Regions from separate parts of the Croceibacterium sp. TMG7-5b_MA50 genome, predicted to be linked through region 3. Evidence: predicted binding sites of a transcription regulator. Region 3 holds the regulator's gene; each other region holds the start of a gene.
What was found. The regulator LexA, encoded in region 3, represses DNA repair genes until DNA is damaged. The targets are predictions, from matches to a motif close to GTTCCNCNCTTGTTCT.

Region 1 (3,692 bases), 340 kb from region 3:
CGCCCTCACCCAGCACCAGCATGCTATAGAACGGATCGCGATCACCCAGATCCTGCGCCGCGATCCACGGGATCATCACGCCCCCGCTCTCGTCCGCCGCGCAGCCGAGCGGCAGGATTGCGGAAAGTTCCGCCCACAAGTCCTGCTGAGGATCGGCGAGCCTCCGCTGCAGCTCCGCTACACCTGAGCCGCCGCCGAAATCCAGCTTGATGTCGCTTGCCGCCAGCCCCGCCATGGCAGCAGCATCCCGTGCCTCGACAGCGCGGGACAACTGAGCACGAAAGTTGGCAGCGCCAGCCACGTCGGCGCAATCGTCGTGAGGCGCGAAGCGCCCACGGGCAAGCGGTGTCGGCCTAGCGTCAGGCTCGATCAATTGCTCGGCAGTCTGTTCGATCTTTTCGGCTGGCGCCTCATCCTGCCGGCACGCGCTGGTTGCCAGCAAAATCAACGTCGCCAGCATCAGTCGCATCAACCCGAACTCCCGCTATCAGGCAGGATCAACCAACCGCACCGGCTCCGGTTCCGAAGCCGCGGGTACATCGGCGGCGGTATAGCGTGGCGCACTCTCCACCAACGGCACCTCGTCCACTTCCCGCTTGCCGATCTCCACCCCCTTGTCCCGCAGCTTGCGGGCGGACGAGAGCACGTTACGCTCGAAGCTGCCGACGAACTTGTTGTAATTGCCGACGGCGCTTTCCAGCCCGCTGCCGACCCGCTTCAGGTGTTCGCCGGCAGTGGCTATCCGGTCGTAGAGGTCGCCAGCCAAGGTCCCGATCGCCCGCGCTTCCTGCGCCAGCGCGTCCTGCCGCCAGACCTGCGCGACGGTGCGCGCAATCGCCACCAGGTTGGTCGGTGTCGCCAGCAGCACGCGGCGTTCGAAGGCGTAGTCCCACAGCTCCGGATCGAATTCCAGCGCGGCGGCCACGAAATGCTCGCCTGGCACAAACATCACGACATAGTCCGGGGCATCGGTGAACTGGCTCTGGTAGCTCTTGGTGCCGAGCGCCTGGATGTGGTTCTTCATGGATGCCACATGCGCCTTCAGCGCCGTCAGCCGCGCCGGCTCGTTATCGGCGTGGAATGCCTCCTGATAGGCGTTCAGCGACACCTTCGCATCAATCACCAGCATCTTGCCGCCAGGGATGCGAACGATTGCGTCAGGGCGCAGCCGACCTTCGTCCGCCGATACCGAGTGCTCCAGCACAAAGTCGGTATGCTGCGCTAGGCCGCAGCTTTCTAGGAGGTTGCGCAATTGCTGCTCCCCCCAGCGTCCCCGTGCCTTGGGCGCGTTGGTCAGAGCATTGCCGAGCCGCATCGCCTCCGTCCTTACGGCTTCCTGTCCAACACGCATCGCATCGATCATGCCGGTCAGCTGGCCAAAGGCATCAACACGCTTGCGCTCCAGCGCTTCAACCTGCTGTTCGTAGCTGCGCAGCCGTTCGCCCACCGGCTCCAGCAGCGCGCGGATCCGGGCCTCGCTCGACTTCTCCGCATGGCCGAAGCGTTCGGCGGCGCGTTCCAGGAACATCTCCTGCGCGCGCGTCAGCACCTGCGCGCCGGTATGCTCGAACTCCTTGAGCAACCGGTCCCGCGATTCCTCCAGCAGCCGTTTCTGCTCCGCAAAGCCGGCGGCCTGCGTCTTCAAGGTCGCCAGCTCGTCGCGCGCAAGATCGAGCAGGTCGGACAACTCGTCCGCCCGCTCCGCGCGCACACTGGCGCCTTCCAGATCGACGATCGCCTTGCGGAACCGCTCTTCCAGCGCCCGCGCCTCCGCATCACGTTCACCATGCCGCTTGCGCCAATCCGCCGCTGGTCGCCCGCCGACAAACCAGCCAAGCGCCAGTCCGGCCAGCAATGCGACGGCGATCAGCAGCAAGGTTGCAAGGTCCATCGAAACTCCACCAGCCTTGGAACACATGGTGAACGTAGCTGCGTTGGACCCGGCGCGCAAGCACCCGGCGGTTACGTTCGCAACCATGAAGGGTTCAGGGTTGCGAAGAACTGCCTTTCAGCGTCTAACGCCGCCGCCATAAGGACTGGGGAAGAGCATGCCGACCGATATCGAGATCGCCCGCGCCGCCACGCTGAAGCCGATTGCGGAGGTGGCAGCGGACGCCGGGCTGCCCGATGACGCGCTGATCCCCTATGGTCGGTTCAAAGGCAAGATCGACACCGCGCACCTGCCGCCGGCATCCGGGGAAGGAAAGCTGATCCTCGTCACCGCGATCAATCCGACGCCAGCGGGCGAAGGCAAGACCACCACCAGCGTCGGCCTGTCGGATGCGTTGCACCGCATCGGCAAGCGGGCCATGCTCTGCCTGCGGGAGCCGAGCCTGGGGCCGTGCTTCGGCGTGAAGGGGGGCGGCGCGGGCGGCGGCAAGAGCCAGGTCATGCCGATGGACGAGATCAACCTCCACTTCACCGGCGATTTCCACGCAATCACCAGCGCGCACAACCTGCTGTCCGCCATGCTGGACAACCACATCTACTGGGGCAACACGCTGGAGATTGACCTGCGCCGGGTCACCTGGCGCCGAGTGCTCGACATGAACGACCGGGCGTTGCGGCAGACAGTCGGCCCGCTCGGCGGCGTCAGCAACGGCTTCCCGCGTGAAACCGGCTTCGACATCACCGTCGCGTCGGAGATCATGGCGATCCTGTGCCTCGCCAGCGATCTCGCCGATCTGCAGCAGCGGCTGGGGGCGATCATCGTCGGCTATCGCAGGGATCGCAGTCCGGTGTTCTGCCGCGACCTGAAAGCCGATCGCGCAATGACGGTGCTGCTGAAGGACGCCATCCTGCCCAACCTGGTGCAGACGTTGGAGAACCGCCCGGCACTGCTGCATGGCGGACCGTTCGCCAATATCGCCCATGGCTGCAACAGCCTGATCGCCACTCGCACCGCGCTGCAACTCGCCGATTACGTGGTGACGGAGGCTGGGTTCGGCGCGGATCTTGGGGCCGAGAAGTTCATGGACATCAAGTGCCGCATGGGTGGACTGTCGCCCGACGCGGTGGTGCTGGTCGCCACGGTGCGCGCACTCAAGATGCATGGCGGCGTCGCCAAGAAGGATCTCGCCACCCCGAATGTGGCGGCAGTGCGCGCAGGTGCGGTGAACCTGCAGCGGCACATCGCCAACCTGCAGAAATTCGGCCTGACACCCACCATCGCCATCAATCACTTCCACACCGACACGGCGGAGGAGCTGGCAGCGATCGAGGAAATGGCGCGCGCCTACGGTGCGGAGGCGGTGATCTGCCGGCACTGGGCCGATGGCAGCGCGGGTGCGGAGGCGTTGGCGCGGATCGTGGCCGACAAGGCAGATGCGGGTGCCGCTGCGTTTCAGCCGCTCTATTCTGACGATATGGCGCTCGCCGCCAAGATCGAGACCATCGCGACCGAGATCTACGGCGCGGGCAGCGTGTTCATCCCCCAGGCGGCGCGGACGCAGCTAAGGCAGTGGGAGGAGATGGGTTATGGCCAGTTTCCAATCTGCATGGCGAAGACCCAGTACAGCTTCTCCACCGATCCCACCGCCATGGGTGCGCCGGACGGGCACGAGATCGCCGTGCGCGAGGTGCGCCTGTCGGCCGGCGCCGGCTTCGTGGTGGCGATCTGCGGCGAGATCATGACGATGCCCGGCCTGCCGAAGGTGCCAAGCGCAGAGGGCATCTACCTGGACGACAATGGC
Region 2 (3,692 bases), 160 kb from region 3:
CAGATGGGCGAACGGGTCTTCCGTTTCCGTCCAGTTGGCCCGCCAGAGCGATGCCCCACCGGTCATCGTCGTTTCCACCGCCACATGCGCCGCCGGCAGTTCTCCCACGAAGCGACTGGGGATTGAACTGGTCCATTGGCCGTAGATGCGTCGGTTCGCCGCGTGTAGGATGGTACAGCGGCGCCGCGCCCGGGTGATTGCGACATAGGCCAAGCGGCGCTCCTCCTCCAGGCTGGCGAGTCCGCCTTCATCCAAAGCGCGCTGGCTGGGGAACACGCCTTCCTCCCAGCCGGGTAGGAAGACGTTATCGAACTCCAGCCCCTTGGCGGCATGGATGGTCATGATGGTGACCTTCTCGGTCTCGTCCGCCCGCTCGTTATCCATGACGAGGCTGACATGCTCCAGGAAGTCGCCGAGAGTCTCGTATTCCTCCATGGCCCGTGCCAGCTCAATCAGGTTCTCCGCCCGGCCGGCGCTTTCGGCGGAACGCTCCGCCTTCAACATCGCGTCATAGCCGGACTGGTCCAGCACCGTGCGGAGGAGCTCGGCCGGTGTGACCGTGTCGGACATATCCCTCCAGCGCAGGAAATCGCGCATCAGCCCACCGATCGTCGCCGCGGCACGGGCCGGCAACTCGTCGCTGTCTGCGAGTTCTCGCGTTGCCGCCGCAAGCGGCAGTCCGGTGCGGCGCGCGTGGCTGTGCATCTTTTCCAGCGTCTTGGCGCCAATTCCGCGCTTGGGCTGGTTATGGATGCGCTCGAAAGCGAGGTCGTCACTCGGCTGTGCGATCACCCGTAGATAAGCCAGTGCGTCCCTGATCTCCGCCCGATCGTAGAAGCGGAAGCCGCCTACGATGCGGTAATTGAGACCGATCTGGACGAAACGATCCTCGAACTCCCGCGTCTGGTATTGCGCCCGCACCAGAATGGCCACGCGGTCCAGCGGCGCACCCTCACGCTCCAGCCGCTCGATCTCCTCACCAACGCGGCGCGCCTCCTCGGCAGCGTCCCACACGCCGATCACCCGCACCTTGTCGCCGCCACCGGCCTCGGTCCACAAGGTCTTGCCCAGCCGCTCGCTGTTGGCGGCGATCAGGCCTGATGCCGCCGCCAGGATTTCGGGGGTGGACCGATAATTCTGTTCCAGGCGGATAACTGCGGCGCCGGGAAAGTCCTTCTCAAACCGCAGTATGTTGGCGACTTCCGCCCCGCGCCAGGAATAGATCGACTGATCATCGTCCCCAACCACGCAGATGTTACGCCGATCCTGCGCCAGCAACCTCAGCCACAGGTACTGGACGGCGTTGGTGTCTTGGTATTCGTCCACCATAACGTATTTGAATCGGCGCTGATACTGTTCCAACACGTCGCGGTGCTGCCGCAGGATGTTCAGCATGTGCAGCAGCAGGTCGCCGAAATCGCACGCGTTCAACGCCTGTAAGCGCGCCTGGTACAGGGTGTAGAACTGCGTGCCCTTGCCATTCACCCACGCCTCGTTCTCCACGGCGTCGAGCTGATCGGGGTTGAGGCCGCGGTTCTTCCATCGGTCGATCAGTCCGGCGAGCTGCCGCGCAGGCCAGCGCTTCTCGTCCACATTGTGCTCGACGATCAGCTGCTTGAGCAGGCGCAGCTGGTCGTCGGTGTCGATGATTGTGAAGTTGGGCTGCAGTCCCGCCAGCTCGGCATGCCGGCGCAGCATGCGCGCGCAGATCGAATGGAATGTGCCAAGCCACGGCATGCCTTCCACCGCGTCGCCGATCAGCGTCCCGACTCGGTGGCGCATCTCGCGCGCGGCCTTGTTGGTGAAGGTCACACACAGAATCTCGCTCGGCCATGCACGCCTTGTGCCCACCAGCCATGCAAGCCGTGCCGTAAGCGCCGCGGTCTTGCCTGTACCGGCACCGGCCAGCATCAGCACCGGTCCTTCGGTGGTAAGCACGGCCTGTCGCTGCGGCGTGTTCAATCCTGTCAACCAGGGTGGCGCATCGTCCGGCATGGCGAGGGCGGATGGGGCGGCAACTTCATTCACGGTGAACAGGTAGAGAACATAGGGTTCAGAGGCAAGCCCGTGCCTGGCCGCTGAACGCAGGTACGAAGCGTTCCCGGGGTGAGACAAGCGGCGGAACGCCCCTAAGCTGCGATGCGTTGCCGCGACACACTACAAGCAGGTAGCACAACATATTGGGAGTGCGATCAATGCGTAACATGTTCCTCGCCGGGATCGGCGCCGCCGCGATGATGCTTTCTCCGGCGATCGCCGACGCCCAGCAGCAAAGCCCTCCGGGCACGCAGCAGACGCCGCCGGCCGGCACAGGCACCACCATGCCGGGCCAGAGCACCACCGGTACGACCACCACCGCCCCGCCCGGAACTATGCCGGGCTCTCGTGGCACGACGACGACTACCCCCTCGACTACGTCCCGACCGTCGACCATGCCGGGTACCTCGACGACAACCCGTCAACCGGGCACGACCACAGTACCGAGTGCCGGCCAGACGATGCCGCCGCGTGGCGCCACGGGCACCGGCTCTACCGGGAGCACCATGGGCACCGGCGGCACTATGGGTGCAGGCGGCGCGATGGGCAGCGGATCGACCACGACCACCCGCTCGACGACAGGCACCGGCACCACAACGGGCACGACATCGACGATGAGCGGCGGCAGCACACGCCCTGCTGCCGGACAGCCGCAGTATACCAGCAACCAGATGGTGCAGGCGACCCCCGGTCACACGCGACCGGCTGAGTACCCCACCTGCAGCCGGACGGTAACGGACAGCTGCGTCAATCGCGGCGCGCGTTGATCGCCAGCGTTTCAGGCCGTCCCTCCAGTGAGAGGGGCGGCCTTTTCGAGCTAGTCTAAGTTGGGGCGCGCCAGCACCAGGCGCGCTGCACCAACCTTGCGTTCGGCATCGATGGTGAAGGCTGGCAGGCGCGCGTCTTCCTTCGCGCCGACCTCCAGCGCAATCCAACTAGCGGGCCCGATCCAGCCAAGTCGGATCATTCGGTCGAGCGCAACACCACCTGTTCCACTGCCGTAAGGCGGATCAAGCAGCACCAGATCGAGCATCTGCCGCGCAGGACCGATTTGCGTTGCCGAGCCCGCATGCACGTTGCATCGCGCCTGCGCACGCAAGGACGCGATGTTGGCCCGCAGCACCCGCAACGCGGCGGCGTCCTGCTCCACGAACAGGCAACTGGCCGCTCCGCGAGACAAAGCTTCCAGTCCCAGGGCGCCTGACCCAGCGAACAGATCCGCCACTGCCAGTCCATCGAAGCTGCCCAGGCGGCTCGCAAGCATGGAGAACAGCGTTTCACGCGTACGATCCGCCGTCGGCCGTGTCGCGTCGCCTGCCGGCGCACGCAATGGATGGCGCCGCCATTCGCCAGCGACGATCCTCATGACCGCCGGCCACGCGGCGGTGCGGATCGCATCGAGTTTGCACCCGTCGATCGGCGTCCCCCGGTTTGAGCCCGCTGCGCCGCGCCATCTTTCGGCGCAGCCCTGCCGGCAGCCTTGCGGATTCCGCCGGCGAAGCGTTCCACCATCTCCCGCGGCACCTCGTCGGCGCCGCCGCGCGGCAGGTCACCTAGCGGGAATGGGCCATAGGCGGTGCGTAGCAGACGACTGACCTGCAAGCCCAGGTGCTCCAGCACGCGGCGCACTTCCCGGTTCTTGCCCTCGCTCAAAG
Region 3 (3,692 bases):
AAGACGGGCGAGCTGATCCCGCTGTGCCATCCGCTGGCGCTCGACACCGTGAGCGTGGATTTCAGCTTTGCCGATGATCGCACGGTGGAGGTGAGCGCGCGCGCCGCGCTGACCGGAAAGACTGGTGTCGAGATGGAGGCGATGACGGCGGCGGCCATCGCATTGCTGACGATCTACGACATGGCCAAGGCGATCGACAAGGGCATGGTGATCGACACCGTTCGCCTGGTCGAGAAGACCGGCGGCAAGAGCGGCGCCTGGCGCGCGCCATGATCCCGCCCATCCCGCTGGAGGAGGCGCAGCGGCGCCTGCTCGCCGCCGCCGCGCCATTGGGGACGGAACAGGTCGCCACGGCCGAGGCCGCAGGCCGCTTCCTGGCGGCGCCGCTTGCCGCCATCCGCACGCAGCCGGCGGCGGACCTGTCGGCGATGGACGGCTATGCCATGCTGGGCGACGATCTGGCGGGGCCGTGGCAGGTCGTCGGCCGCAGCGCCGCCGGCCGACCGTTCACCGGCACACTCGCGCTGGGGCAATGCGTGCGCATCGCCACCGGCGCGCTGATGCCCGCCGATGCCGCAGCCGTGCTGCTGCAGGAGGAGGCGGCACGCGACGGCGACACGCTCAACCTGCTGCCGGGTGGCGAGGCCAGCGCGCGCCATGTCCGCCGGGCCGGCTTCGATTTCGCGGCGGGCGACCCGCTGCTGCCGGCGGGCGCTCCCGTCGGCCCGGCCCAGATCGCGCTGCTGCTGTCGGCCGGGCACGCCGCGTTGCCCGTTGGCCGACGTCCCCGCCTCGCGGTGCTCGACAGCGGAGACGAGCTGGCCACCGATCCCGCAACCTGCGCGCCGCACCAGATCCCCGCCAGCAATGGCGCCATGCTCGCCGCCATGGCGGGACCGCACGTCGCGACCCTCACCCGCATCGGCCCGGTTGCCGACACGCTGGAGGCGCTCGCCGACGCGTTGCAGCAGGCCGAAGGCGCGGACGTGCTGGTCACCAGCGGCGGAGCCTCCGTCGGCGATCATGACCTGATCCGTCCCGCGCTGGAAGCGTGGGGCGCGACGATCGACTTCTGGCGGGTGGCGATCCGCCCGGGCAAGCCGCTGCTGGTGGCGCGGCGCGGCGATCAATGGATCATCGGCCTGCCAGGCAATCCGGTGTCGAGCTACGTCACCGCCGTGCTGTTCCTGTTGCCGCTGCTGCGTGCGCTGGCCAGGGCGAGCGATCCGCTGCCCCGCACGTTGCGATTGCCCCTCGCTACGCCACTGCCGGCGGCGGGCACCCGGATGGAGTTCCTGCGCGGGCGCCTCACCCCCAACGGCGTGGTGCCGCAGGGTAAGCAGGATTCGAGCGCCCTGCTGAGCCTTGCCGGGAGCGACGCGCTGATTCGCCGCCCTGCACGGGCGATGGCAGCCGCCGCGGGCGAGATGGTGGAGATACACCTGCTCGCTTGACGTATGTTCGGAAGTTTCCTACTTGTTCCGTATCCGTTCCCGAAACGGTCGGTCTTTGTTGGGATAGGCGTCATATGCTCACCGCCAAGCAGCACGAACTGCTTCAGTTCATCCAGCAGCGGCTGGAAGCGACCGGCATCAGCCCCTCTTTCGAGGAGATGAAGGACGCACTCGACCTGCGCAGCAAGTCCGGTGTCCACCGCCTGATCTCCGCGCTGGAGGAACGCCAGTTCATCCGCCGCCTCCCCAACCGTGCCCGTGCGCTGGAGGTGTTGCGTCAGCCTGAGAACACGACGCGGCCGGCAGTTGCCAACGACGTGACCCCCGCCCGCCCGGCCCGCACGACGCCCGAACCGGCGAACGATGTGATCGAAGTGCCGCTGCATGGTCGGATCGCAGCCGGCCTGCCGATCGAGGCGCTGGAGGACAGCCGCAGCCTGCCCGTCCCCGCTGCCTTGCTTGGCGCGGGTGAGCATTACGCGCTGGAGGTCTCCGGCGACTCCATGGTCGAAGCCGGCATTCTCGACGGCGACTACGCACTGGTGAAGCGCACCGACAGCGCTCGCGATGGTGAGATCGTCGTGGCGCTGATCCGGGGCGAGGAGGCGACGCTCAAATATCTGTGGCGCGAGAAGGGCGGAATGGTCCGGCTCGACCCGGCCAACAGCGCCTACGACCCGCAGCTCTACCCCGCCGGCGACGTGCTGGTGCAGGGCAAGCTAGCGGGACTGCTGCGGCGATATAATTGAGGGTCGGGCGCGCTCAGTGCGCGCCCACCTTCAGCACCTTGTGCAGCACGAAGGCGATAATGGAGCCGAGCACCAGCCCGACCACGGCTGAGATGCCGGCATAGCCGAGCCAGCCCAGAACACCGCCCCCCACGCCGCCATGCGCGGCCAGCCAGTGTTCCGCATCATGCGCCAGGTGCGCCGGTCCGGGTACCCCCAGCACCTCGCCCGAATGCAGCACGATCCCGCCGCCGACCCACAGCATGGCGATCGTGCCGACGATCGACAGCAGCGTCAGCACGCGCGGCATGGCCAGCAGCAGTCCCCGGCCGAGGCTCTGCGCGCCGGCGCTGTCCCGCTTGGTCAGGTTGAGCCCGACATCGTCCATCTTCACGATCAGCGCGACCACGCCATAGACGACCACGGTGATGACGATGCCCACCAACGCCAGCGTCACGCCACGCGTCACCAGCGTCTGGTCCGCGACCTCCGCCAAAGCGATCGCCATGATCTCCGCCGACAGGATCAGGTCGGTGCGCACGGCGCCGCTGACCCGCGCCTTCTCGAACGCGGCCGGATCGGTGATCGGATCCTCCAGCGTCTCGCCATGCTTGGCGCCGCCCAGCTTCTCCATCACCTTTTCCGCGCCTTCGTAGGCGAGGAACAGCCCACCGGCCAGCAGCAGCCAGGTGATCGCAGCCGGCAGCAGCTCGCTCAGCAGCAGGGCGCCGGGCAGCAGGAACACCAGCTTGTTGATCAGGCTGCCCTTGGCGATGCGCGCGATCACCGGCAGTTCGCGGTCGGGCGTGAAGCCGGTGACGTAGGACGGGGTGACCGCCGCATCGTCGATCACGACGCCCGCAGCCTTGCTGCCGGCCTTGGCGGCCGCGGCGCCCACATCGTCGATCGAGGCGGCCGCAACCTTGGCGATCACCGCCACATCGTCCAGCAGGGCGACCAGTCCACCGGGCATCAGCTATTCTCCGTTGCAGATTCGCCCGGCTTGGTAGCAGATCGCAGGAGGCGTGCTATCCACGTCAGCGCCCTTGCCTTTCGCGTCCGATCCGCTAAGGCGCCCGCTTCCCGCGCTGGCGATCCGCGCCGCACGGGTCAGCAGAAAGCCGGAGGGGCCGATGCCAGCGCGTGATGCGCATGGCAGATAGCCAGCGATCGGCAGGAAGTGAAAAGGAAGCGCACACATGGCTCTTTACGAGCACGTGTTCCTCGCGCGTCAGGATCTGAGCCAGGCTCAGGTGGACGCGCTCGCCGCCTCGATCACGGAGATCGTGGAAGCGAACGAGGGCAAGGTCACCAAGACCGAGAGCTGGGGCCTGAAGTCCCTCGCCTATAAGATCGACCGCAACCGCAAGGCGCACTTCGTGCTCCTGAACCTGGAAGGTCCGGGCGCGATGGTGGCCGAGCTTGAGCGTCAGAACCGCATCAACGAAGACGTGATCCGCTGGCTGACCATCGCGGTCGAGGAACACGAGGAAGGTCCGTCGGCGCAGAT
Region 4 (3,692 bases), 230 kb from region 3:
GCGGACACGCTTGGTGGCGCTTTGTGGTCGGCCATGCCGGAGACGGTGTTGGGGCTTGCATGCCTTTCTGCCGGTGGGCTGGTCCTGCTGGCTCTGCCGCGGATCGGCTGGGAACTAACGGTGCTTGGCTCCGCCGGATTGCTCACCTTGGCGGTCCAGTTCCTGTGTGCCCCGTACATGGCGGTGCTTGCCTTGCGCGGTAACCGCCCGGAGGCGACGGATGGCCACGGCCCGCAAGTGCCGGCCGTGGCCTGATAAGGATTAGCGGCGGCCCAGGAACTCCAGCAGGTCGCGCGTCAGCCGATCCTGCTGCGTGGCGAACACTGCATGGGGTTCGCCATCATACTCGATCAGCTCTGCTGACGGCACAGCCTGAGCGACCGCCCGGCCGGTCGCTTCGATCGGCACCGTCTTGTCCGCCGTGCCGTGAATCACCAGCGTCGGTACGGCAAAGTGCGGCAGGTCAGGCCGGAAGTCGGTGGTGGCGAATGCCTTCGCGGCCTGCAGGGTAGGGTACTGACCCGCCATCTGCGTCGTCATCCAGGCCCAGTGCAACTGCTCGTCACTGACGGGTTGGGTGACGTAACCCACGCCGTAGAAGTCCTTGAAGAAGCTGGTGAAGAACTTGCGGAAGTCATCCCGCATGCCCGCCGTCATCTGATCGAAAGTCGCCTGAGGCACACCGTTGGGATTGTCCGGCGTCTGCAGCATATATGGCACGACGGAGCTGACGAGCACCGCCTGCGTCACGCCCTTGCCGCCATGCCGGCTCATATAGCGGGCAATTTCACCGCCACCCATGGAGAAGCCGACCAGCGCAACATTGTCGGTGGCGGCAGTTGCTTCGAGCACGTCGGCCAGATCGTCAGCGAAAGTGTCGTAATCATATCCTGAGGGCGGTTGATCCGACCGGCCGAAACCCCGCCGATCGTAGGCAATCGCCTGATAACCGGCCTCTGCCAGCGCGATGGCCTGGGGGTCCCAACTATCGGCAGACAGCGGCCATCCATGGATCAGGACGACGGGTCGGCCCTGGCCGATCGTCTTCACGTAGAGTTGCGTGCCGTCGCGGGCTTTGATGCGGTTCATCCGTATGGGTCTCCTGCCGTAGAGAAGGTGGCGGTCACGAAACCTCTGGCGGGGACAAAAAGTGCCCACCTGCGTTGCCGGATGGAAAGGTGAGCAAGAAGAAAGCGCTAGCTGTCGAGCGGTGTAGAACATATATGGAACGAATGAAGAGCAGCATCATCGATCGCCTCGCCATCCTGGCTGATGCCGCGAAGTACGATGCCTCCTGCGCGTCCTCCGGCACGGCGAAACGCAACAGCAAGGATTCAGGAGGGAAGGGCATCGGGTCCACTGAAGGTATGGGCATCTGTCATGCCTACGCCCCGGACGGCCGGTGCATTTCCCTGCTGAAGGTCCTGCTGACCAATCATTGCATCTTTGACTGTCATTACTGCATCAATCGGGCGAGTTCCAATGTGGTACGCGCCCGGTTCACGCCGCAGGAAGTGGCCGATCTGACGCTCTCCTTCTACCGACGCAACTACATAGAAGGGCTGTTCCTCTCCTCTGGCATTGTGAAAAGCTCAAACCACACGATGGAGCAGCTGGTTGAGGTCGCTCGCATCCTCAGGGAGGAGCATGATTTCCGTGGCTACATCCATCTGAAGACCATTCCCGATGCGGATGCGGAGCTGGTGCATCAGGCGGGGCTCTACGCCGATCGCGTGTCCATCAATGTGGAACTGCCGACCGATGCCGGTCTGGCGAGACTGGCGCCGGACAAGAACACCGGGCGCATCGAAGGGGCGATGGGCGAGGTTAAGGAGCATATCGCGCAGAACCGCGACGAGACGAAGCGCTTCCGCCATGCACCCCGCTTCGCGCCGGCAGGGCAGTCAACGCAGATGATCGTAGGTGCTGACGCGGCGAGTGACGCCGACATCGTGGGTAAGGCAAACCGCCTTTACGATGGCTTCGGCCTGCGCCGTGTCTACTATTCCGCGTTTAGTCCGATCCCGGATGCCAGTGCCGTCCTGCCGCTGAAGCGCCCTCCTTTGATGCGGGAACACCGGCTGTATCAATCCGACTGGCTGATGCGTTTCTACGATTACTCCGCGGCAGAGGTGATGCAGGCGACTGGTGCCGATGGCATGCTGCCGCTCGACATCGATCCCAAGTTGGCTTGGGCACTCAAGTTTCGCGACCGCTTCCCGGTGAATGTCAATCGCGCTGGGCGGGAAGCGTTGCTCCGGGTACCCGGTCTTGGTGTTCGCGCGGTCAACCAGTTGATCGCTGCGCGCCGGCAGCGCACCTTGCGGCTGGAGGATGTCGGCAAGCTCACCGTCTCTATCGCCAAGGTCCGCCCCTTCATTGTCACCGCGGACTGGCGGCCCACACTGCTGACCGATCGTGCCGACCTCAAGTCCCTGGTCGCACCTCCGGCGGAGGAGCAGCTGGAACTGTTCGCGGCATGAGCATGCTGCCGCAAGCCGACAAGGATTCGCATTATGCCGTGAACGTGCCGGCGCCGGACGATTTTACCTTCTGGCGCGATGCCGCGCGCGTGTTGGTGCAGTGCCGGGTGCCCCCTGACCAGATTGCCTGGGGTGAGCCGGGCAGCACGGGCGATCTGTTTGCCGCTGGCGACCAGCCATTGCCGCTCCCGCCAGCAAATGCGCCCATGGTACGGGCCAGCAAGCCGTTCATCCAGGCGGCCGAAGCCGCCATCTGCCATTCAGATCCGGCCCGCTTTGCGTTACTCTATCGGTTGCTCTGGCGTTTGCAGGGGAACCGCAATCTGTTGGATGATCGCACCGATAATGACGTGCGGCGCCTCGATGAACTCGCCCGATCGGTCCGGCGAGACAAGCACAAGATGCGCGCCTTTGTTCGCTTTCGCGCCATGGAAGACGCGGATGGGCAGGAACGCTACGTCGCGTGGTTCGAACCCGAGCACCATATTCTGCGCAGCAATGCCGCCTTCTTCGTCAACCGTTTCAGCAATATGCGGTGGTCCATTCTGACCCCGCGTGGCTCGCTGCACTGGGATGGCGAGGTGCTTGGCGAAGGGCCACCGGCTGAGCGTGGCGATGCGCCTGATGGCGACCCGGCGGAGGATCTGTGGCGCCGGTACTATGCTTCCATCTTCAATCCCGCGCGGCTCAAGATCGGTGCCATGCTCAAGGAGATGCCGCGCAAATACTGGAAGAACATGCCCGAGAGTGCCCTCATTCCGGAGCTGGTCGCGGGCGCTCAGGCCCGGGAGGCAGCGATGGTCGAGGCAGGTGCGTTGGAGTTCGAGGAGCGGCCAGCCACGCTGCCAGCGATTGATCGGGCCATCCATGGGTGTCGCAAATGCCCGATCGGCGAGCTCGACAACCAGGCCGTCATGGGGGAAGGGCCACCCAATGCCACGCTGATGATCGTGGGCGAGCAGCCGGGCGATCAGGAGGATCGGCAGGGTCGCCCATTCGTGGGACCGGCCGGGCAGGTCTTCGATGCCCATATGCAGCGGGCGGGCATCGATCGCGGTACGGTATACGTGACCAATGCCGTCAAGCACTTCAAGTTCGTCGATCGTGGAAAGCGCCGGCTGCACCAGACACCCACCGCGAAGGAAATCGACATCTGCCGCTGGTGGATTGAAAGCGAGCGGCACATCGTGCAGCCGCGGCTCATCCTGG

Region 1: V5740_RS02345 (DNA recombination protein RmuC) is a predicted target of LexA. The motif match lies at 1,910-1,925, and genes of this name have one in related genera.
Region 2: V5740_RS03155 (UvrD-helicase domain-containing protein) is a predicted target of LexA. The motif match lies at 2,031-2,046, and genes of this name have one in related genera.
Region 4: V5740_RS05130 (putative DNA modification/repair radical SAM protein) is a predicted target of LexA. The motif match lies at 1,215-1,230, and genes of this name have one in related genera.

What each region holds. Positions count from the first base shown of each region.
Region 1 is NZ_CP156082.1:461,326-465,017, reverse strand. Features, by position in the region: gene V5740_RS02350 (SH3 domain-containing protein) at 1-469, opposite strand, end outside; gene V5740_RS02345 (DNA recombination protein RmuC) at 488-1,891, opposite strand; gene V5740_RS02340 (formate--tetrahydrofolate ligase) at 2,049-3,692, shown strand, end outside.
Region 2 is NZ_CP156082.1:632,059-635,750, reverse strand. Features, by position in the region: gene V5740_RS03155 (UvrD-helicase domain-containing protein) at 1-1,995, opposite strand, end outside; gene V5740_RS03150 (hypothetical protein) at 2,196-2,804, shown strand; gene rsmD (16S rRNA (guanine(966)-N(2))-methyltransferase RsmD) at 2,855-3,403, opposite strand; gene V5740_RS03140 (pseudouridine synthase) at 3,400-3,692, opposite strand, start outside.
Region 3 is NZ_CP156082.1:796,961-800,652, reverse strand. Features, by position in the region: gene moaC (cyclic pyranopterin monophosphate synthase MoaC) at 1-273, shown strand, start outside; gene V5740_RS03975 (molybdopterin molybdotransferase MoeA) at 270-1,454, shown strand; gene lexA (transcriptional repressor LexA) at 1,529-2,203, shown strand; gene V5740_RS03965 (DUF808 family protein) at 2,217-3,155, opposite strand; gene rpsF (30S ribosomal protein S6) at 3,382-3,692, shown strand, end outside.
Region 4 is NZ_CP156082.1:1,031,472-1,035,163, reverse strand. Features, by position in the region: gene V5740_RS05140 (glycosyltransferase) at 1-255, shown strand, start outside; gene V5740_RS05135 (alpha/beta hydrolase) at 262-1,089, opposite strand; gene V5740_RS05130 (putative DNA modification/repair radical SAM protein) at 1,233-2,483, shown strand; gene V5740_RS05125 (UdgX family uracil-DNA binding protein) at 2,480-3,692, shown strand, end outside.